One region of the Stutzerimonas decontaminans genome, then DNA from elsewhere that is predicted to be linked to it. Evidence: predicted binding sites of a transcription regulator. Region 1 holds the regulator's gene; each other region holds the start of a gene.
What was found. The regulator sigma-54, encoded in region 1, starts transcription at its own class of promoters, with help from an activator protein. The targets are predictions, from matches to a motif close to ANTGGCATNNANNTTGCTNT.
Positions count from the first base shown of each region.

Region 2: a site for sigma-54 is predicted at 2,980-2,999, ahead of UIB01_RS07990 (flagellar hook-length control protein FliK). Genes of this name have one in related genera too.
Region 3: a site for sigma-54 is predicted at 2,305-2,324, ahead of nirB (nitrite reductase large subunit NirB). Genes of this name have one in related genera too.
Region 4: a site for sigma-54 is predicted at 2,461-2,480, ahead of fliD (flagellar filament capping protein FliD). Genes of this name have one in related genera too.

Region 1 covers NZ_CP007509.1:996,565-1,002,289, reverse strand. The annotation lists gene lptC (LPS export ABC transporter periplasmic protein LptC) at 1-99, shown strand, start outside; gene lptA (lipopolysaccharide transport periplasmic protein LptA) at 86-631, shown strand; gene lptB (LPS export ABC transporter ATP-binding protein) at 631-1,356, shown strand; gene UIB01_RS04565 (RNA polymerase factor sigma-54) at 1,502-3,010, shown strand; gene hpf (ribosome hibernation-promoting factor, HPF/YfiA family) at 3,086-3,394, shown strand; gene ptsN (PTS IIA-like nitrogen regulatory protein PtsN) at 3,402-3,866, shown strand; gene rapZ (RNase adapter RapZ) at 3,882-4,739, shown strand; gene UIB01_RS04545 (HPr family phosphocarrier protein) at 4,753-5,025, shown strand; gene pmbA (metalloprotease PmbA) at 5,067-5,725, opposite strand, start outside.
Region 2 covers NZ_CP007509.1:1,700,923-1,706,647, reverse strand. The annotation lists gene fliM (flagellar motor switch protein FliM) at 1-921, opposite strand, end outside; gene fliL (flagellar basal body-associated protein FliL) at 934-1,464, opposite strand; gene UIB01_RS07990 (flagellar hook-length control protein FliK) at 1,707-2,942, opposite strand; gene UIB01_RS07985 (Hpt domain-containing protein) at 3,131-3,481, opposite strand; gene UIB01_RS07980 (ATP-binding SpoIIE family protein phosphatase) at 3,510-5,201, opposite strand; gene UIB01_RS07975 (STAS domain-containing protein) at 5,203-5,508, opposite strand.
Region 3 covers NZ_CP007509.1:2,599,947-2,605,671, forward strand. The annotation lists gene UIB01_RS11975 (oxygen-independent coproporphyrinogen III oxidase) at 1-1,083, opposite strand, end outside; gene UIB01_RS11980 (SIR2 family NAD-dependent protein deacylase) at 1,342-2,100, shown strand; gene nirB (nitrite reductase large subunit NirB) at 2,548-5,106, shown strand; gene nirD (nitrite reductase small subunit NirD) at 5,106-5,489, shown strand; gene UIB01_RS11995 (DEAD/DEAH box helicase) at 5,590-5,725, opposite strand, start outside.
Region 4 covers NZ_CP007509.1:4,498,189-4,503,913, forward strand. The annotation lists gene UIB01_RS20745 (flagellar hook-length control protein FliK) at 1-468, opposite strand, end outside; gene UIB01_RS20750 (hypothetical protein) at 468-788, opposite strand; gene fliS (flagellar export chaperone FliS) at 772-1,167, opposite strand; gene fliD (flagellar filament capping protein FliD) at 1,167-2,435, opposite strand; gene UIB01_RS20765 (flagella synthesis protein FlgN) at 2,776-3,216, opposite strand; gene flgM (flagellar biosynthesis anti-sigma factor FlgM) at 3,213-3,488, opposite strand; gene UIB01_RS20775 (flagellar FliJ family protein) at 3,623-4,048, opposite strand; gene fliI (flagellar protein export ATPase FliI) at 4,045-5,379, opposite strand; gene fliH (flagellar assembly protein FliH) at 5,383-5,725, opposite strand, start outside.

The DNA.
Region 1 (5,725 bases):
GCCAACGGCGTGACCACCGCAACCGGCATGAAAGCGTATCTGGATGACGGCAGGATGCTCCTGCTGTCCAACGTAAGAGGCCAGCATGAGCTGCGTTAAGACTCTCCCCCTCCTGCTCGGTTTGAGCGCATTCTGGCTCAGCGCCAGCGCCTGGGCGCTTCCCGAGGATCGTGAACAGCCAATCCGCGTGCAGGCCGACTCCGCCGAACTCGACGACCGACAGGGTGTAGCGGTATATCGTGGCGACGTGGTCATCACCCAGGGCACGATGAAGATTACCGGCGACACAGTGACCATCACCCAGAACAGCAGCGGCGATGTCGAAGTATTTACCTCTATCGGCAAGCCAGCGTATTACGAGCAGAAACCTGCAGTGGACAAGGAAATCGTCAAGGCCTATGGCCTGACCATCCAGTACTTTGCAGCCAACGAGCGCATCGTGCTGATCGACCAGGCCAAGGTGGTTCAGGAAGGCAACACCTTCGAAGGCGAGAAGATCGTCTATGACACCCGCCGCCAGATCGTCAACGCTGGCCGCGCCACCAATGCCGACGTCACCACACCGCGGCCGCGCGTCGACATGGTGATCCAGCCACGCAAACGCGACCAGGCCGCGGAGCAGCCCGAGTAATGGCCGTCCTCAAAGCCCAGCATTTGGCCAAGAGCTACAAGAGTCGTCAGGTCGTGCGCGACGTCAGCCTGTCCATCGAGAGCGGGCAAATTGTCGGCCTGCTCGGCCCGAACGGCGCCGGTAAGACCACCTGTTTCTATATGATCGTTGGCCTGGTAAACGCCGATCAGGGCCGCGTGCTGATCGATCAGAACGACGTCACGCACCTGCCAATGCATGGGCGCGCCCGCGCCGGCATCGGCTACCTGCCACAGGAAGCGTCGATCTTTCGCAAGCTGTCGGTCGCCGACAACATCATGGCGATTCTCGAGACGCGCAAGGATCTGGACCGCAGCGGCCGCCAGCAGGCTCTAGAAGGCCTGCTGCAGGAGTTTCACATCAACCATATCCGCGACAGCCTCGGCATGAGCCTGTCTGGCGGCGAACGTCGCCGGGTGGAGATCGCCCGAGCGCTGGCCACCGCGCCGAAGTTCATCTTGCTCGACGAGCCATTCGCCGGAGTTGACCCGATCTCCGTCGGCGATATCAAGCAGATCATCCATCACCTCAAGGCCAAGGGCATCGGCGTGCTGATCACCGACCACAATGTCCGTGAAACGCTGGATATCTGCGAAACAGCCTACATCGTCAATGACGGACAACTGATCGCCGAAGGCGACGCACAGACCATCCTCAGTAATCAGCTGGTCAAGGAAGTCTATCTGGGCCACGAATTCCGTCTCTAAGACGGTTTTTTTGCTCGGCTCGGCAAATCGGCTCTAGGCAAAGGCTTCGCCGGCAGGCATATAATTTGCTTTCGCCGGCGCCTGGCGCGCGGCATGTCGGAATGGGCGCGGTTGCGCCGGCATAAAAGGTTCGAAGTCCTCTGCCATGAAACCATCGCTAGTCCTGAAGATGGGCCAGCAGCTGACGATGACACCGCAGCTGCAACAGGCCATACGGCTCCTCCAGCTATCCACCCTCGATCTGCAACAGGAGATCCAGGAGGCGCTGGACTCCAATCCCATGCTCGAGCGTGAAGAAGACGGCGACGACTTCGACAGCTCCGATCCAATGGCCGAGGCTGTCGATCGGCCGGGCGATACCGGCATGGAGAAGAGCAGCAGCCAGGAAAGCACCTACGAGGAGCCCTCGCATAGCGGTGAGAGCGCCGAGGACGGCGATTGGGGTGAGCGCATCCCCAGCGAGCTGCCGGTCGACACGGCCTGGGAAGACATCTACCAGACCAGCGCCAGCAGCCTGCCCAGCAACGATGACGACGAGTGGGACTTCACCAGCCGTACGTCGAGCGGCATCAGCTTGCAGAGCCACCTGCTGTGGCAACTCAACCTAGCGCCCATGAGCGACACCGACCGACTGATCGCGACCACGCTGATCGACTGCATAAACGATCAGGGCTATCTCGAAGAATCCCTGCAGGAAATCGTCGACTCGTTCGACCCGGAGCTGGAAATCGAACTCGACGAGGTTGAGGTCGTCCTGCGTCGCATCCAGCAGTTCGAACCGGCCGGCATAGGCGCCCGCGACTTGCGCGAATGCCTGCTACTGCAACTGCGCCAGCTACCTGAGCAGACGCCTTGGCTGAGCGAAGCCCAGCGCCTGGTCAGCGATTACCTGGACGTGCTTGGCAGCCGCGACTACAGCCTGCTGATGCGACGGATGAAGATCAAGGAAGACGACCTGCGCCAGGTCATCGAACTGATCCAGAGCCTGAACCCACGCCCAGGCTCGCAGATCGAGGCAAGCGAACCGGAGTACGTGGTGCCCGACGTGATCGTGCGCAAGCACAACGATCGCTGGCTGGTCGAACTGAACCAGGAAGCCATGCCACGCCTGCGGGTCAACGCGCAGTACGCCGGCTTCGTCAAACGCGCCGATTCCAGCGCCGACAACACCTTCATGCGCAACCAGTTGCAGGAGGCCCGCTGGTTCATCAAGAGCCTGCTCAGCCGCAACGAAACACTGATGAAGGTGGCCACCCAGATCGTCGAGCACCAGCGGGCCTTCCTGGAGCATGGCGACGAAGCGATGAAACCACTGGTACTGCACGACATTGCAGAAGCGGTGGGGATGCATGAATCGACCATTTCTCGTGTAACGACGCAGAAATACATGCACACGCCGCGGGGCATCTACGAACTCAAATACTTCTTCTCCAGCCACGTCAGCACGGCTGAAGGCGGCGAATGCTCGTCCACCGCAATCCGCGCGATCATCAAGAAGCTGGTCGCCGCGGAAAACCAGAAAAAGCCGTTGAGCGACAGCAAGATCGCTGGTTTACTGGAAGCGCAGGGCATCCAGGTGGCCCGCCGTACAGTTGCGAAATACCGTGAGTCGCTCGGTATCGCACCGTCCAGCGAGCGCAAACGTTTGCTGTGATCGGCCCCTGGTCGAACTGTCCCGGCGGCAGGCCCAATCAGCCTGCTTTTCGCACAAGGCAAAGGAGATAGCAGTATGCAAGTCAACATCAGCGGTGTTCATCTGGAAGTAACCGACGCCCTGCGTGACTACATCGAGGAGAAATTCGACCGGCTTGCTCGCCACTTTGACCGCATCATCAGTGTTCAGGTGATTCTGCAGGTCGAGAAGCTCAAGCAGAAAGCCGAGGCAACCCTGCACGTCGCCGGCCGTGAAGTAGTGGCCATTGCCGATCATGAAGACATGTACGCTGCCGTCGACCTGCTGGTCGACAAGCTCGATCGCCAGCTGATCAAGCACAAGGAGAAGCAGCTCGACCACACTCAGGGCGCTGTCACCCGCTGACTCCACTATGATCCGACTCGAAAACATCCTTACCCCCGGACGTTCCCTGGTGAACGTCCCGGGTGGTAGCAAGAAACGCGTTCTGGAGCAGATCGCCAAGGTGATCGCCCAAGACCTTATCGATCTCGATTCCCAGACCATCTTCGAAAACCTGATCGCCCGGGAGAAGCTGGGCTCCACCGGCTTCGGCAACGGAATCGCTATTCCGCATTGCCGTATGGTCGGTTGTAACGCTCCGCTGAGTGCCGTCCTGCGCCTGGAGACGCCTGTCGATTTCGATGCCATCGACGGGGCTCCGGTGGACCTGCTCTTCGTTCTGCTGGTACCGGAAGCAGCTACCGACGAACATCTTGAGCTGTTGCGCCAGATCGCCAGCATGCTCGACCGCGAAGATGTGCGCCAACGCTTGCGTGAAGCGCCAACCAACCAAAGCCTCTATCAGGTCGTAGTCGACGTGCAGAACGGGGCCTGACGAAATGGGCAATCGATGCGGCTGATCATCGTAAGTGGGCGCTCAGGCTCGGGTAAAAGTACCGCGCTGAATGTGCTCGAAGACAACGGTTTCTACTGCATCGACAACCTGCCTGCCGGGCTGCTGCCGGAACTTGCCGAGCGCGCCCTGTTGCATACCGAGCTACTGCATCCGCAGGTCGCCGTATCGATCGATGCGCGCAACCTGCCCAGCCAGCTCAAGCGCTTTCCGGAACTGCTCGAAGAAGTCCGCGCCCGGCACATCCTCTGCGATGTGCTCTATCTGGACGCCGATGACGAAACCCTGCTCAAGCGCTTCTCGGAAACCCGGCGCCGTCACCCACTGACCAACGAAACCCGCTCGTTGGCCGAAGCGATCCACGATGAGGAGCTGCTGCTGGCTGCGATCATCGATCACGCCGATCTGAAGATCGATACCACGCACCTGAACCTCTACCAACTGCGTGACGTGCTCAAGCTGCGCCTGCTCAACAAACCGGAGCCGGGCACAGCTTTTCTGATCGAGTCGTTCGGGTTCAAGCGAGGCATGCCCGTCGACGCCGATCTGGTCTTCGACGTGCGCTGCCTGCCCAACCCGTACTGGAAAGCCGAATTACGCGACTTCTCTGGACTCGACCAACCCGTGGTGGACTACCTCGCTGCTCAGGCCGATGTGGAGGAAATGTTTCAGGACATCCACGCCTATCTGAGCAAATGGTTGCCGCGGTTTGCCGCCAGCAACCGAGCCTACGTTACCATCGCCATTGGCTGCACCGGCGGGCATCACCGCTCGGTCTACCTGGCCGAACGCTTGGGCCAGGCCCTCAGAGAACCGCTGAAGAACCTGCAGGTCCGTCATCGGGACCTCGCTTAGGAATACCTGCCCAATGCCCGCCCGCGAAGTAACCATCATCAACAAACTCGGCCTGCATGCTCGTGCTGCGGCCAAGTTCGTCGCCGTAGCCAACCGCTTCCCCTGCACGATCCGCGTGGGCCGGTGCCCGGAAACACTGGTTGACGGAAAGAGCATCATGGCCGTCATGATGCTTGCGGCAAGCCAGGGCACCTCGGTGCATCTGCTCACTGAAGGTGAGCAGGAAGACGATGCCCTGAATGCCCTGATCGAGCTGATCGACGACTACTTCGAAGAGGGCGAGTAAAGACCGGGCGCGGACCTTAATCGCCGCGCACCGCGCCTACCTCACTTGCCAGCAACCATCATCCGCTCGATCAGCACTGAGCCGGTTCGGACATTACCGCGCGTTTCCACATCGCAGCCCACCGCGACGATCTGACGGAACATGTCGCGCAGGTTGCCTGCGATGGTCACCTCCTGCACCGGGAACTGGATCTCGCCATTCTCGACCCAGTAGCCACCAGCACCACGCGAATAATCGCCGGTGACCAGGTTCAGTCCCTGGCCCATCAGTTCAGTCACCAACAGACCACGCCCCATGCGGCGGATGAGCGCCGCCTGATCCTCGTCACCGTGACTGACGAACAGGTTATGCACGCCTCCGGCGTTGGCCGTACTCGGCAGGCCCAGCTTGCGCCCGGAATAGGTCGAGAGCACATAGGACAGCAGACGGCCATTCTCCACGAAGGGCTTGGCATAGGTCGCCAGACCATCACCATCGTAGCTGGCACTGCCAAGCGCGCGCGGAATATGCGGACGCTCATCGAGGCTCAACCATTCGGGGAACAGCGTCTTTCCTAGTGCATCCTCGAGATAGGATGCCTTGCGATACAGGTTGCCGCCGGATATCGCCGCGATGAAATGGCCGAAAAGACCAGTAGCCAGCTCAGGAGCAAACAGCACCGGCACTTCGCAGGTCGGTACCGGCCGCGCGCCCAGGCGCC
Region 2 (5,725 bases), 700 kb from region 1:
GTGGGCGCCCAGCTTGACCTTGAAGGCCGGCATGCCATTGGCACGCATGATCATGTCTTCGGGCATTTCCACCGGGATCACGTCACCGGGCTGCATGTTCAGAATGTCGCGCAGCTTCAGTTGCCGCCTGACGACGGTGGCGCCCAGCGGTACGTTGACGTCGAGAATGTCCTCGCGCAGGGCCTTGACCCAGCGCTCGTCCTGATCGCTGACGTCCGACTGGAAACCGGCGTCGAGCATCTCGCGGATCGGCTCGATCATCGAGTACGGCATGGTCACGTGCAGATCGCCACCGCCGCTGTCCAGTTCGATGTGGAAGGTGGAGACCACCACCACTTCACTGGGGCTGACGATGTTGGCCAACGCCGGGTTCACTTCCGAGTTGACGTATTCGAAGTTGACGTCGAGCACCGCATGCCAGGCTTCCTTGAGATCGGCGAAGGCCTGATCCAGCACCATGCGCACCACGCGCAGCTCGGTGGGTGTGAACTCGCGCCCCTCGATCTTGGCGTGGCGACCGTCGCCGCCGAAGAAGTTGTCCACCAGCTTGAACACCAGCTTGGCGTCGAGGATGAACAGTGCCGTGCCGCGTAGCGGCTTCATCTTCACCAGGTTGAGGCTGGTAGGCACATACAGCGAATGCACGTACTCGCCGAACTTCATCACCTGGACACCACCGACCGATACATCAGCCGAACGGCGCAGCAGGTTGAACATGCTGATCCGGGTGTAACGGGCGAAGCGCTCGTTGATCATTTCCAGCGTGGGCATGCGCCCACGCACGATGCGGTCCTGACTGGTCAGGTCGTAGCTTTTGATGGACCCCGGCTCGGAATCGCTCTCGGTATCCACCAGACCGTCGTCGACCCCGTGCAGGAGCGCATCGATCTCGTCTTGCGAGAGCAGGTCTTGAACAGCCATCTGGGCAGCCTTCTATTGCAATACGAAGTTGGTGAAAAGCACTTGCTCGACGGCAAGCTTGCCAATTTCCTTCTGCGCCAGCTCCTGCACGCTAGCAGTGGCCTGCTGACGCAGCATCTCCTTGCCGACGGGCGTTTTCAATGCCTCGAAATCCTGGCTGGAAAACAGCATGACCAGGCGATTGCGCAGCAACGGCATATGCACTTTGAGGGCATCCAGCGCGGCCTGATCGCGGGACATCAGTGCGATGCTGACCTGCATGTAGCGCTGCCGCCCATTGTGGCTGAAGTTGACGACGAAGGCCGGCATCAGCACCTCGTAGATCGCCGGCTGCTTGCCGGACACTGCTGTCGATTCCTGCGCCTTGCCGGCATCGAGATCGTCACCTTTGCCCATGAAATACAGCGTGCCGCCGATGGAAAGCCCTACGGCCACTAACATGGCGACCACGATCACGATGATGAGTTTCAGCCGGCCCTTGCCTGCCGAACCCGCTTCCGGACCAGTTGGCGGTACCGTCGGTGGAGCCTGTTTCTTAGCCATGCCAAATATCCGTCATCAACAGCGTTTCGATCCGAGTTTCCGAGTTAAGAGCAACAGCTGTGCCAACGCTTCGACACGGCCGTTGCGCCACGCTGTGTTACTGAGTCGACACCGTATCAGGAATAGAGGACCTGCACTGCCAGGGCTGACCGCGCCCAACGTGTTGCTGCGACAGGCGGCAGAAAACCGACGCTGCCAGTGCAGCAGCGTCGGTTCTAGAGATAAAACGGGTAAACCACGCGTTACGCGTAGTAGTCCACCAGGCCGCGATCGCCCGCGCTGCGATTGCTGGAAATCTCGCTGACACCCTGCTGCAGCTCGCCTTCGCCAGCCTCGCCATCAGCTGAGGAGCCACCGCGTGAGGCCCCACCATCCGCGCCGCCTTGCCAGCCCCGCGCAAGCGACTGATCGGAGACGTTGACGTCCATGAGATTCATGCCCTGCTGAGTGAACATCTCGCGCAAACGCTGCATCTGGCCTTCGAGCGCGTCACGCACCCCGGCATGGGGGCTAAGGAAGGTGACCTGGGCCTGGTCCTTGGTCAAGTCGATACGCACCTCCATGCGCCCGAGCTCAGCGGGATCGAGCTGAATCTCGGCCGATTTCAGATTCTGACTGGACAGCCACATCACGCGGTTCACTACAGCCTCGCTCCAGCCGGACTGCTGCATCTGCACCGGCTGCCCGGGTACCAGAGCTGGCCGCTGCGCCTGCTGAACCTGCTGGGTGATCGCCTGGCTCAAGGGATTGAGACGCGCTGCGGCCAATTCACTGGCACTCGAGGAGCGGCTTTCCTTGGGGGCCTCAACGCTGTCCAGCAGATCCTTTACTGCAAGCTCCAGTTCAGGCTCTTCGCTATCCGCCGAGTCCTTGCCCGCCAGCAGAACGCTGGCAAAACCATCGTCCGCCTCGGCCTTTGCCTGCGCATCAGCCAGCGGATTCTGCAATTGCTGCGTCGACTTCTGCACGCCCAGCGTCTCAGCCGATGTCTGCAAGCCGGTGACCGCTGGCTCATCCGCGACCAGCTCCCCTTCCCCGGCAGTAAGGCTTTGCGCCACTGGAAGCCCGGCCAGCAGCGAATCGCCCTCCGGCTCCCCTGCCGGCTGAGCGTCTGCCTGGGTCACGAATTGTCCGCCCAGGCCCAGCAGCAACAGCGGGTCCAGCTCGGTCTCAGGCAGTTCTTCGGAGGCTGCGTCCGCGGGCAATGCATTGCCGCTTTCGGCAACTGCCGACTTTTCGTCGGCATTTACGCCGGCTGCTTCTTGCCGGCCTTTGTCGTCAACGGGCTTGTCGCGACCACTGTCATTGCGCGCCGAGCGCTCGACAGGTTTGCTCTGGCGTTCCTTGGCGTAGACGTCCGAAAAGCTGGCGCTGCCGCTGTCCCGCCCTTCGCGCGGCGCGTCCGGGGCCTTGGCCGAAGCCTTGGCTCGGGCATCAACGGAAGGCGTTTTGAGTAACAGGTCGGGGGAAACAGCCATGAGGTCATTACCGCTACGGGTGGATCGTAGCGGTAGTAGAGCAAGTTCCGGGCCAGGATCAAATGATGCTCAGCGCAACGACAAAGGGGCTCGCAGGGCCTGCCACATGCAGCAACTGCGGGGTTTCGCGGCATCGCAAGCCGCGTCGACGGCGGTTGAGTAGGCGACCCGCGTCAGAGATTTGGCCATCAGGCGTAGCGTTGGCGCTCCGCTCTGAACAGAATGCCGACAATAGCGAATTCGCGTTCGATGGACGCGATGAGGGCAGGCGCCTGCGCAAGCTGCTCACCCCGAGCGGCCGCTTCCAGCTCCTGGCAGAGCTCTGCCAGGAGCAAAGCGCCCATGTTGCTGCAACTGCCCTTGAAGCTGTGCGCGGCACGGCGCAGCGTTTCGGCCTGCTCGGCTTGGCAGGCCTGGCGCAGCAGCCGGACACGCTCTTCGGAATCGGCGAGAAAGGTATCCAGCAGTGCCGGATACTCACTCTCCATTACGTCCTGCAGCGTGGCCAGCACGGCGCTATCGAGATGAGTGTTGGACACCGGCACACCCCTGATTGAAAGCGACGGATTATGCCTCAGCCGGCCAGATGAACTCCACGCTCAGCCCCTGACCGTCCGACTGCCAGTCGAATCCGTCGCTCAACTGGCGTATCAGGTGCAGCCCCCTGCCACTGAGGCGGTCCCCAGCCAGCTGAACCTGCAACGCTTGCGTCACGTCGAACCCGCCGCCACTGTCGTCGATATCGATGCGCAAGCGCCCGCCGCGGGCGTCCGTCCTGATGGCCAGCTCCAGATGAACATGCCCTTCGGCCAAGGCCTGCAGCCGTTGCTGGCGTAAGTCGTAGTAGCGCTTGAAACCCTCGGCATCGCACTTGAGCGCCGAGTCGAGACCAAGCACGCCATGTTCCAGAGCATTGGAATAAAGCTCGCCAAGTACGGCATAGATGGCACCGGCGCGCGGACGTAGCTGATTGACCTGCAACAATAGCTGCAGCAGCATCGGAAGCGGATTGCCGCTGCGCAGGCTTTCGGCTCGCATTTCGAGTCGAATCGACCAGTCCATGGGCCGCGAGCGATGTGCAGTAGCCGCCGCAGCGAGCGGCGCGGCGATCGTCCCGTCAGTTACCACCACCTCGACCAGACTGAGATCGTCATGCTGCTGACCATGGAAATCCAGCAGCGCCTGCTCGACCTCATCAAAGAGCTGCGCCGGATCGCGATTGGCGGTCAGCGCAGCCAGCAAGCGCTCCTCACCAAAGAGCTCATCATCGGCATTGCGACTCTCCACCACGCCGTCGGAGAGCAATAGCAGACGGTCGCCGGGTGCCAGCGGGTAATGCTCGAACTTATCGTCGAGCGCCGCGGCGGACACCACGCCCAGCGGCAAATGACGGGAAACCAAAGCGGTGCGCTGGCCATTGGCGGAGATCAGGTAACCGTCCGGCAAGCCACCGTTCCAAACCCGCAACGTGCCCTGCTGGGGGTTGATGTCGAGCAGGGCCGCGCAGCAGAACATTTCCACCGGGAGGATCTGCTTGAGCTTGGCATTCATCTCGCGAAGGATATCGGTGCTGGAATAACCCTTGGCGGCCATCCCATAAAAGGTTTCCGCCAACGGCATGGCCCCGATTGCTGCGGGCAACCCATGCCCCGTGAAGTCGCCGAGCAGGACGAACATCTGCCCTGCTGGCGCCTGGACCGCCAGCAGCAGGTCTCCATTGAACAGGGCCTGGGGCGACTGCCGGTAACGGATGTTCGGCGCGCTCAAGCAGCCGGCATGGGCGACCTTATCGAAGATCGCCTTGGCTGCCCGGTGCTCGGCAAGCAATTGCTGGTTACGCCTTGCAATCAGGTCACGCTGCTCTAGCACCGTCGCCTGGAGTCGGCGCAGGCGGTGCATGGCCTGGATCTTGGCTTCGAGGATGATCGGGTTGTAGGGCTTGGCTATGAAGTCATCGCCGCCCGCTTCCAGGCAGCTGGCCAGCGCTTCGTGCTCGGTCAGCGAGGTCAGAAAGATGATCGGTACCAGCTCGTCACCAGCCAGCTGCTTGATGCGCCGCGCCGCCTCGAAGCCGTCCATCACCGGCATCAGCGCATCCATCAGCACCAGCTGCGGACGCTCCTGCTGAAACAGCTCGACTGCTTCCTGACCATCAGCCGCGGTAAGTACCCGATGACCCTGTTTGGCGACGATGGTGGAAAGCAGCATCCGATCGACCGGGCTGTCCTCGGCGATCAGGATCGACAGCCGCATCGGCATGTCAGGCAATCACGAACAACTGTTCGAAATTGGATACCGAAAGGATCTTGCGTACATCGGGACTACAGTTGAGCAGGCGAATATCAGCTTCATCGCCGCCGGCGTGGTCACGCAGCAACAGCAGCATTCCCAGCGCCGAGCTATCCATATAGGTGGTGCCCTGCAAATTCACCACATAACGCTGGGGATTCACATCCTGACGCTGGTAGGCATCGCGGAAGGCCTGATGCGCATTGAAGTCGAAGCGTCCGCTAATGGAAATGGTCAGCTCCTGCCCATCCACCGAAGGCTGCGAGTTAATGGTCATGCGGGACTCCCTGATCCGGAACATCTAGAAGGCTGCTCGCGCTGGCGGCCGTCGCTTATGCGAAGTGGACAGCCGTATGCGGGCTGAATATGCAGTGATCCGAACCAGGCCGGACCGACCGTCCATCAAGGGCTGATGAACGCTGCGTAAGGAACGGGTGAAGATTTATCACTCAAGGCGCAACACGGCAAGCACGAATCCGGCGTGGGCGCACACC
Region 3 (5,725 bases), 1.6 Mb from region 1:
GAACAGCAGGCGCTGCAGCTGGTCGACACGGCTGGCGTGCAGGCCGCAGACGCTTGGTAACTGTCCCTGATCGAGCGCCTGCTGATAGGCCTGCAGCGTGCAGGCGTTCTGCGAGTACAGCCCGCCGACGCGGCTGATGGCACCGACACCCAGACCCAGGTGATCGCAATCACCGTGCAGCGTGTAGCCGACGATGTCGTGGTGCAGCGCGCCGATCTCCTGAGCCATGGCGAGGTCGTCATGGGGCAGGACGAACTTGCCCAGCCCGATATAGCGATAGCCCGCAGCGCTCAGCTGCTCGACGCCGTGCCGGTACATCGCCAGCGTGTCGCAGGGCGAAGCCAGCCCCAGCCGCCCGGCACCGCCCGAGGCCGCTGGCGCCGCGTCTCGATAATCGAACATCGTCACCTGATCGGGCGCCAGCTCAATGATCGACGCCAACTTGCGCGCGAAGCTGGCCGGGGTCTGCCAGGATCTGCCGTAGCCCAGATCGAGGTTCACCGAGCGGTAATGCAGTGCGTGAGCCGCCTCGATCACAGCGCGGATGCGCGCGGAGCTGCGGAAATATTCCACGGTGCAGCCGTCATCGGCGCGCAGATCCGGCACGCCAACGCTGAGTTGGTTGAAACCGAGTTCGTGCAGCGCACCGATCAGCGGCCAGTCGACATGCGCCAGCTCGACTTCGGCAGTGAAGCTGGCAGCACCGGGCTCGGCGAAATGAAAGCGCGACTTGAGCACGCTCACCAGGTGCCGCACGGATTCGATGCTCAACGCGCCAACGCCCAGCTGCAATTGCTCGACCCGCTGGAACGGGCCCACATGGCAGCCGAGTTGTTCGATTTCGCGCTCCAGACGCAGCATGTAGCCCGCAATATCGTCTGGCTGCGAGCAAGCGCCGCCCGCCTGCTGAACCGATACGGAAAGCGCACGCCCAGCCCTACGGCTTTCGCGAAGTGCCCGCAGCAAATCCAGCGGAGCGATCCGGTCGCTGAAATCGGACGCAGCCGGATAGGTGCAATGCAGTTGCCCGATCTGTCCGTAGCGTTGTACCAGCGCGTCGTCCCAGGTCACTGAGCCAAGCATGAGTGCCTCCCGCCTGCGAATATCGCGTCTATTGCCTTACGCGGCATCATCCGCGAGCCAGGGCAGACGACGTTGACGTCCGTCAAGTAGGTGACAGATGGCATCGACGCACGGCTGGACGGTCAGAACTCCGACGCGAAACAGGCCGACTTCCTGAAGGGAACATGCCGGCGAACGCCGCTGGCGCCCCTCTACGCTTTGGAAAAGCCAGGAGCGCGGTGGTATTCATAGGCAGCCCATCCATACCCGGAGCCGATCGTGATTCCAGATTCCCTGATTTGCGCCCTGCGCTCGGCGCGCCATGTCGTCGTGTTCACCGGAGCCGGCGTTTCCGCCGAGAGCGGTATCCCGACCTTCCGCGATGCACTGAGCGGTTTATGGGAGCGCTTCGACCCCAGCGAGCTGGCGACACCCGAAGCGTTCCGCCGCGACCCGGCGCTGGTCTGGGGTTGGTACGAATGGCGGCGCATGCAGGTCCTCAAAGCTCGGCCGAATCCTGCTCATGTGGCCATCGCCGAACTGGCGCACCATGTACCGCGGCTGACGCTGATCACGCAGAACGTCGATGACCTGCACGAGCGCGCTGGCAGTCAGGGCGTCATTCACCTGCACGGCAACCTGCACCGACCGCGCTGCTTCGCCTGCGCCCGCGAGCCGGCCGAGCCACTGCCGGTGGCTGAGGAGCCCGAAGGTGGCCGACGCCTCGAACCGCCCCGCTGCAGCCATTGCGGCGGACAGCTGCGCCCCGGGGTGGTGTGGTTCGGCGAAAGCCTGCCGGTCGACGCCCTGAACGCGGCGTTCCAGGCGGCTGGCGAATGCGATCTGCTGCTGTCGGTGGGCACCTCCGGCGTGGTCTATCCCGCCGCTGAGGTGCCGCACCGGGCGCGTGACGCCGGAGCCACCGTGGTGCACGTCAACCCACAGGGCGAGCCGACTGCCGGCAACCGCGAGTACCTGATCGCCCTGCCCGCCGGCGAGGCACTGCCCGAATTGCTCCGAGCGGCGTCTGGCGCCTGACGCCGAGACAATCTGCTCCCTGCCTCGGGGACCTGATCGCCCCAAAGCGGGGAGCGCGATTGCATCGCCGCACTGTTCTGGTTCAAGTCTGCCGCGCTCAGGTCGCAGTGACGGACGCTGATTCGCTCAGCATCCCGGCAAGCAACACCGCGTAACGCCGCGCAATCGCGCGACTTACAGCCGCAAGTCCACGCTAACGGACAAGCTGGCATACAACCTGCAATCACCCTGGCAACACCTGCCGCCTCGCGGCAGGACGTCCCAGACGGTCAGCGGCGACCGTCAAGCCAAGCGGCGCGGGACCGGGTGTAGCAGGCAACGAGGCCTGACCGACCACCCCACACACCACTAATTACCAGGCAAAGGCGCCTGGAGCTGATACCAGCTCCAGGCGCCTTTTTGCGTTTTGCCGGCCCAGTGCCGCAGCAGCTCGACTGAGGAAAGGCCATGAGTTCTACCGTCACTCCGCTCACGCTCGAAAAACTGGTCATCGTCGGCAACGGCATGGTCGGTCATCACTGCATCGAACAGCTGATCGAGCGCGGCGCCCTCACCCGCTACGAGCTGCATGTGTTCGGCGAGGAGCGCCAGCGCGCCTATGACCGCGTGCACCTGTCCGAATACTTCGGCGGCCGCGATGCCGAGTCGCTGGCCATGTGCGATGCCGACTACTACAGCAGCCACGGCGTCTACACTCATCTGGGCGTACAGGTGCTGGGCATCGACCGCGAGCGCAAGGAGGTCATTACCAGCGCCGGCCGCCAGCCCTACGACCAACTGATTCTTGCCACCGGCTCCTACCCCTTCGTGCCACCGATCACCGGTGCCGAAGGCAGTGCGCGACTGGTCTACCGCACGCTGGATGATCTCGACGCCATCCGCGCCGCCGCGACCAATGCCCGTCGCGGTGTGGTGGTCGGCGGCGGTCTGCTCGGCCTGGAAGCAGCCAACGCGCTGAAGTCGCTCGGACTGGAAGCCCATGTCGTCGAATTCGCCCCGCGCCTGATGCCGGTGCAGCTGGACGCCGAAGGCGGTGCGGCATTGAAGGCGCGCATCGAGGCCCTCGGCGTTGGCGTGCACCTGTCGCGCGCCACCCAGGAGATCGTTGCCGGCGAGGACTACACCTGGCGGATGAACTTCACCGATGGCGAATTCCTCGAAACAGACCTGATCGTGTTCTCCGCCGGCATCCGCCCGCAGGATGTCCTCGGCCGTGTCGCGGATCTGGAGATTGCCCCGCGCGGCGGCATCGTTATCGACAGCGAATGCCGCGCCTCGGACCCGGCGATCTTCGCCATCGGCGAGTGCGCCAGCTGGAACGGCAGCGTGTTCGGCCTGGTTGCACCGGGCTATAGCATGGCGCGCAGCGTCGCCGCGCAGCTGGCCGAGGAACCGCATGAGCCCTTCTACGGCGCCGACATGTCGACCAAGCTCAAGCTGCTCGGCGTGGATGTAGGCTCCATCGGCGATGCCCACGGCGCCACACCCGGCTCGCGCAGTTACCGTTTCATCGATGAGGCCAGTGCCAGCTACCGTCGACTGGTGGTATCCGCCGATGGCAAGACGGTGCTCGGCGCGGTGTTGGTCGGCGACAATAGCTACTACGACACCCTGCTGCAGTACGCACAGAACGGCATCAAGCTGCCGGCCGACCCATCCGGGCTGATACTGCCGCAGACCGAGGGCGCTCCGACCCTTGGTCCGGACGCCCTGCCGGCCAGCGCAACCATCTGTTCCTGTCACAACGTCAGCAAAGGCGCGGTGTGCTGCCAGGTCGATGCCGGCGTCACCGATCTCGGCGAACTCAAGGCGGCAACCAAGGCGGCCACCGGCTGCGGTGGCTGCAATGCCCTGCTCAAGCTGGTGTTCGATGCCGAGCTGGCGGCGCGTGGCGTGGCGGTGGACAAGAGCCTCTGCGAGCACTTCGCCTACACCCGCCAGGAGCTCTACGGCATCGTCCGCGTCGAGGGCATCCAGAGCTTCGCCGAATTGCTGGCCAAGCATGGGCGCGGGCATGTGGGCTGCGACATCTGCAAGCCGACGGTGGGTTCGATCCTCGCCTCCTGCTGGAACCAGCCGATCACCGATCCGGCGCTGATTCCGCTGCAGGACACCAACGACACCTTCATGGCCAACATGCAGAAGAACGGCACCTACTCAGTGGTGCCGCGCATCCCAGGCGGCGAGATCACCCCCGAGGGGCTGATCGCCATCGGCCAGGTCGCGAAGAAATACGACCTCTACACCAAGATCACCGGCGGCCAGCGCATCGACCTGTTCGGCGCCCAGCTGCACGAGCTGCCGTACATCTGGGGCGAACTGATCGCCGCAGGCTTCGAGACTGGCCACGCCTACGGCAAGAGTCTGCGCACAGTGAAATCCTGCGTCGGCAGCACCTGGTGTCGCTACGGCGTGCAGGACAGCGTCGGCATGGCGCTGCGCCTGGAGGACCGCTACAAGGGCCTGCGCGCGCCGCACAAGATCAAGTTCGCCGTGTCCGGTTGCACCCGCGAATGCGCCGAGGCACAGAGCAAGGACATCGGCGTGATCGCGACCGACAAGGGCTGGAACCTCTACGTCTGCGGTAACGGCGGCATGCGCCCGCGGCATGCCGAGCTGTTCGCCACCGACCTCGACGACGAAGGGCTGATCCGCACCATCGACCGCGTGCTGATGTTCTACGTGCGCACCGCAGACAAGCTGCAACGCACCTCGGTCTGGCGCGAGAGCCTGGAAGGTGGCCTGGACTATCTGAAGGCGGTGGTCCTCGACGACAGCCTGGGCCTTGCCGCCGAGCTGGAAAGCCAGATGCAGCACGTCGTCGACAGCTATGAGTGCGAATGGGCCAACGCCATCAACGACCCGGAAAAGCTCAAGCGCTTCCGCACCTTCGTCAATGATCGGCGCGGCGATCCCGATATCCACTTCGTCAAGGAACGCGGCCAGCGTCGGCCGGTGCGCGCCAGCGAACTTCACCTGATTCCCCTCACCCAGGAGGTGCTCTGATGAGCCAGTCCAACGTCGTTCGTCTCGACTCCCGTTCAACCGCACCAGCGGTCTGGCAGGCGCTGTGCAGCCGGAATGATCTGGTCGCCAACTCCGGTGTGGTGGCCTGGCACGAAGGTGCCCAGGTGGCGCTGTTCCACCTGCCCGACAACGCCGAAGGCGAACAGCTGTTCGCCATCGACAATCGCGACCCCAAGTCCGGCGCCAACGTCATCGGCCGCGGCATCGTTGCCAGCCTAAAGGGTGAACTGGTGATCGCCTCACCGCTGTACAAGCAGCATTTCCGCCTGCAGGACGGCAGCTGCATGGAATACCCCGAACAAAGCCTGCGCGTCTGGCCGGTACGCCTGATCGGCGACGAGGTGCAGATCGCCGTGGGCTGATGGCAATTCGGTTTCGGAGCAGCCGTCCTTGCGCGCGCGTTAAAAAGGCATCACCCGATTGCCCGGCGCGGCCGTCGCGCGCGCAGTGCCACAAGCCGCACTAACCGCGCCGCGCCAGGCACTCGGTGGCGCCCTGGGCCTTGCGCGTATACCAGAGCACCCGACTGACGCCGCGGGTGATCGCCACGTAGCCCAAGCGCAGGCTTTCATCGGCCATCGCCTGGTCATAGCTGTTG
Region 4 (5,725 bases), 1.2 Mb from region 1:
CTGGCCAGGTAGCCCTGCGGGCAGCGGGGTTACCCGGCTGTGGAACTGTGTTTCGATGACCGCACCGGCCTGGCCATCCGGCGCCGCGCCTGGCTGTTCGGGCGCCACCGGCCAGCCCAACTGAACCGCGGCCTCGCGCGCCTGTACTTGCACCTGCTGCTGATCGAGCATACCCAGCAGCCACAGCTCGGCCGGACCTTGCTCGGCCTCATCGGCGCCCGCCTCGACAACGGGTTCCGCTAGGGCGAGCGGCAACGCTGGCGCCTGCACTTCCAGCGGCTGCTGCAACGCATCCACGTCGAGATCGAGGGCCGCACCCAGCATGCGTGCGTGAAACTCGCTGGCAAATCCGGTTGGGACGTCTGCCGTTCGGGCAGCCGCGTGCCCGCCCAGCGAGGCCGGACGCAGCGGTTGCGCCAATGCTTCCGCCACTGCGGTGGCCGGGGCCGAAGCCGAGATCAACTGCATCACCTGCCGTCTCCCGCCTGGTACATGTCGATACGCTGATAGGCCGCACGCCCTTCGGCGTACTCCAGATGATTCACCAGCAGCAGGCGCAGGCGTTCGCATTCCTCGGCGCAGGCCTTCAGCGCCTGACCATGCAAACGCTTGAGCTGCTGCCTGGCAGTCTGTACGGACGGGTCCTGCGCCTCACGCGGCAGTTGCTCGAGACACTGCCGGATCGCCTGATCGACCTCGCCGACGGCGCGCCAGTCCTGGCTTTGCAATGCGGCTGCCAGCTGTTCGTGCAACGCGCGCAGGCGTCGCTCGTCACTTGCGTGCGGCACTGACGCCCTCCCAACCTTCACGCAGCGTGCCGAGCAGGTTCACCACCTCGTCCAGCCCCTCCAGCGACAGCGTCACGCTGACGTCGGAGAGACGGTAGATGCAGTATTCGTAGAGCCGCGCCAGGCCTTGCACGACCTCGCCGCCGTTCTCTTCATCGAGGGCGCCATTGAGACCGTTGAGGATGTTCATGCACTTTTCCAGCGAGGCACCCTTCTGCTGATAGCGCTTGTGCTCGATGTGGCCGCGCGCGCGGGCCAGCTCGTCGAGCAGGCCGTCCATCAGCACCAGCACCAGCTCGTAAGGCGACGCCGAGGCGGCACGCGCCTCGAGATCCACCGCGCGGTAGCTGTCGTAACTGTCGTTGGGGAGATAGGTCATCAGAACATTCCGAAGGTCTGCTCCATGCTCTGCATGGTCTGCATCATGGAGGTGAACTGCTTGAGGTAGCGGGAGTAATAGGTGTCGTACTGCTGCTGCAGATTCTCAAACTGCTCATCAATGCGCCGTAGGCTCATATCCAGCGTGTCCATGCGGTTCTTCAGCAGGCCATTGGTGCTGGATGTGTAGCTGGCGACGGTCTTGTCGATGCTGTCGAGCAGGTTGTCCTTGCCGGTGAACAGCGCCTCGAAACCGGCTGGATCCTTCGCTACGGCAGCTTCGAAGCGAGCGGTGTCGATGGTCAGCTTGCCGTTGCGGTCAGCACTGATCCCGAAATTGATCAGGCTGGTGCCGCCGAAATCAGTACGCAACAAGCCGTTCAGGCGACTCTCGATGGAGCGGATGCTGGAGTCACCGGCCAACGCGCCACGGGCGCTGCTGTCGCTGCCGCTGGCGGTCAGCGAATCGAAGCTGGTCATCAAGGCATTGAAGGCGTCGACGAAGCTCTGCGCCTTGCCTTTGGTGGCGCTCTTGTCCTGGTCGATGGTCAGCGTCAGGGCCGCATCACCGTCCTTGTGCACCTTGTTGACCGACAGGCTGACACCATCGATGACGTTGTCGAAGTTGTTGCTCGAGCTGGTCAGCTCGATGCCGCCAACGCCGAAGCTGCCGCCCATGCGAATACGCGCATCGGCCGCAGTGGACAGGGTGGTGCTGGTAGCGGCAGTGCCAGTCAGCGAATGCGCAAAGGCATTACTCGCACCACTTTCGGTGCTGGTCAGCACCAGACTGACTTCACCATTGCTACGCACCAGCGTCGCCTGCACGCCGAGGTCGGCGGTGGCGTTGATCGCCTTGGCTGCGTCGTCGAGCGAGGCGTAACCCGCCAGATCGAAATCCTGCCCTTCGAGCGTCAGGGTCCCACTGAGGCTGCCGTCGACCAAGCCCTGCACCGCGACCTGCTGCTTGCTGGCCAGCTGCTCGACATAGAACTGATAGCTGCCGGCCTGGGCCTTCGCGCCGACCGTCGCGGTGACATAGCCGTCCTGGCTGAAGGAGGCGCTGTTGACCAGCATGGTCGCCTTGCCGGTCTTCAGCCCGGAGACAGCGGATTTGAAAGTCGTCAGGGAGGTGCGCAACTTGCTCAGCGCATCGCGCTGAGTCTTGTAGTTGCTTTCGTTGCGATTGAGCCGGTCCAGCGAAGACTGAACTTCGTAGGTCGCGAGCTGCGTCGACATCTGCTTTACGTAATCTGAATCTATCGCCATTACCGATCCCCTTCCTGCGTTCTCTATAGCAAGTTGAGTGCCAACTGGCAACTCATTGATTTACAGGCATTTTTTAAGCGCCTGCGGAGAAGAAACGCTTCCGCCCGGCTGCCAGAGGAGGAAACGGGGAAATGCCGCTTCCGCCTGGCGAAGGGACGGAACATCTCTGGTTAAAGGCGACGGAAAAGGGGGGTGCGCTTAAGCGCTGCAGGAAATATCAGCGAGGGGGAGGCGTCCGCCTGCACGGGCTGGACGTGTTTCGATGGGTTGGCAAAGGGTCGCCAACGAAGCCGCATCGGCAGCGGCGTCATAACAACGGGCCGGGGGCCGTTGCCTGAGCTCAGTACATCTGCGGCTGATAAAGCCGCGCATCGTGACTGCCCGCCAGCAACTGGCCAAGGATCTCGTGATGCATGGCAAGCAGCTTGCCGTTGCGCTCGTTGATCTGCTGGCACTGGCTGGCCAGCACGCCAAGTTGCTGCCAGGACTGGCGCAAGCGCATGGCCTGGTCGTCGGGATAGGAACCGAGCAGGCGCTGCATGCCATCGGCATCGGCCTGCAAGCGGAAGGCGCTCAGCACCTTCGCCCGGCGCTGCGCGCGTGCACCGATGGTTTCGACGCGTGTCGTGATCTGCAGATTGAGACGATCGATTTCCGGGCTGTCGCGCTCGAGCAGGAATGCGTAGAGCGCCTGCATCAGGTCACGCAGGGCCAGGTAATCGGCACAGTCCTGCTCGAGATCGACAGCAACGACCGCGAGCAGCTTGTCACGCTGGTTCACGCATCGCTTCCGCGATGGTAGGCGAGCATGCTGCCAGCCAGTTCGGCGGGATCGGTGGAGATCTCACCGCGCTGCAGGGCCTGCTTGATCGCCGCGACGCGATCGAGGTCGACATCCGGCATGGCGCGCAGTGCGTCATGCATCTGCTCCAGCGGCAGGCTTTCCGGCTGGCGCACGGCGGTGTCGGCCAGCGGCCGTGGAGCCGGCTGGCGGGTGGTATTGGCCTCGGCGGCCGGTGTCAGGGCGGGCTTGAAATGCCGGCTGATTTCCATGATTGCGTTCCAACTCGGTGGTTACAGCCAAAGAAGCGACCGCTTAAGTAAAAACCTTAAATCTATTTTGCACGACACGGATGGGTGGCGTATCCGGCACTGCTGATCCTGCAGCTCAGTTCGAGTCCAACCCGTCAGGCCATTCGATTACGCCACCAGCTCTGCGCCGCCAGGCCGTCCTGAATCTTCTGTTCCTGCTGCGCAAGCAGCTGCTGCCACTGCTGCATCTTGTCATCGATCATGTGCTCGACCACCTTTTCGCTGCGCATGGCCTGCAGCAACTCACGCTGAATGCGCTCAAGCGCCTGTTCGGCGACTGCCAGTTCGCGGCGCTGCAGCTCCACCATCTTGTACAGGGTGGCCTTGTAGCGCTGCTGGTTGTCGCGCTGCAGCGGCGTACTCATTGGCACGGAAAATCCGCACAGGCGGCTGAGGCCGGTGATGTTGTTGCGGTAGCGCTGGCAGAGGCTCTGCTGGTACTGCACGCGACCGAGCATCTGCCGCACGCGGTGGCTGCGCAGGCTGGCCAGGCGGCCGAGGGTTTCGATCTGCTGTTTCATCGCGGCTTCCCGATGATGTTCTGCAAGGTGGCAACGCTGGCTTCCAGCTCGGCGGCTTCGCCCACATCCTGGCGTAGGAAACGCTCGATGGTCGGTGCCAGCTGCACCGCACGATCGGTCTTGATGTCGGCACCCGGCGTGTAGCCACCGAGCGGGATCAGCTCCTTGATCTTCTCGAAGGTGCTGTAGCACTCCTTGAGCTGGCGCGCTGCGCCCAGATGCGCCGGCTGGCCCACCTGACTCATGCAGCGGCTGACCGAGGCGCAGACGTCGATGGCCGGGTAGTGCCCGGCTTCGGCCAGGCGCCGAGAGAGCACGATGTGGCCGTCGAGAATCGCCCGCGCGCAGTCGACGATGGGGTCCTGCTGGTCGTCGCCTTCGGCCAGCACCGTATAGATGGCACTGAGGCTGCCATTGTCGCTGGCGCCATTGCCGGCACTTTCCACCAGCTCCGGCAGCATGCCGAACACCGATGGCGGGTAGCCCTTGGTCGCCGGCGGCTCGCCGAGGGCCAGGGCGATTTCCCGCTGGGCCATGGCGTAGCGGGTCAGCGAGTCGACCAGCAGCAGCACGTCATGACCCTGGTCGCGGAAATAGGCGGCGATGCTGTGACAGAGCTCGGTGGCTTTCAGCCGCATCAGCGGCGATTCGTTGGCCGGCGCGACCACCACCACGGCCTTCTTCAGGCCCTCCTCGCCCAGCGAATGCAGGATGAACTCCTGCACCTCGCGGCCACGCTCGCCAATCAGCCCGACCACCACCACGTCGGCCTTGGTCTGCCGCGTGATCATGCCCAGCAGCACGCTCTTGCCGACGCCGGAGCCGGCGAACAGGCCGACGCGCTGGCCCTTGCCCAGGGTGAGGGTGGCGTTGATCGCGCGCACGCCGACATCCAGCGCATCGCTGACCGGCTTGCGCTTGAGCGGATTGACCGAAGGCAGCTCGGTCGGCAATGGGTCGCGCCCGCCGAGCTTGCCCAGCTCATCCAGCGGTTCGCCGAGGCCGTTGACCACCCGCCCCAGCCAGGATTCGTCGATATGCAGCTTGGCGTCATCCGGCGCCGGGAACACCCGCGAACCGGCGGTCAGGCCGACCGGCTTCTTGAACGGCATCAGGTAGGTGATATCGCGGTTGAAGCCCACCACCTGCGCTTCCAGCATGCTGCCATCGCCCTGCTCGACGTAGCAGCGCTGGCCGGTCATGCGCTGGCAGCCGAGGCTTTCCAGCAGCATGCCGGAGACACGCACCAGCCGCCCGCTGACCTTGGCCAGCTGCACCTTGTCCAGCGAACGCAGGGCCTCGTCGAGGCGGAAGCTGTCGCGCAGGGCCATCGGTCAGCCCTGCGCCGTGATGTGTTCGGCAAGGGTTTCCATGCACGAGTCCAAGCGCTGCTGACAGCCGATATCGGCTTCGGCCTGTGCCGTCATCACGCGGCACTCACCAAGCGCCAGCTTCTCGTCCGGCACCAGGCGCCAGGCGGCGGCGCGCTCCGGCGCCAGCTCGCGGATGCGCGCGCACTCTTCCGGATTGAGGTGGATACGCACGTCCTCCTGATCACCCGGCATGGCGCTCAGCGCTTCCTCGGCCAGGGTCAGCAATTGCGTCGGATGCAGCGTCAGTTCGCAGCGGATCACCTGCCGCGCGACCTTCTGCACCAGCTCCAGCAATTCCTCGCGA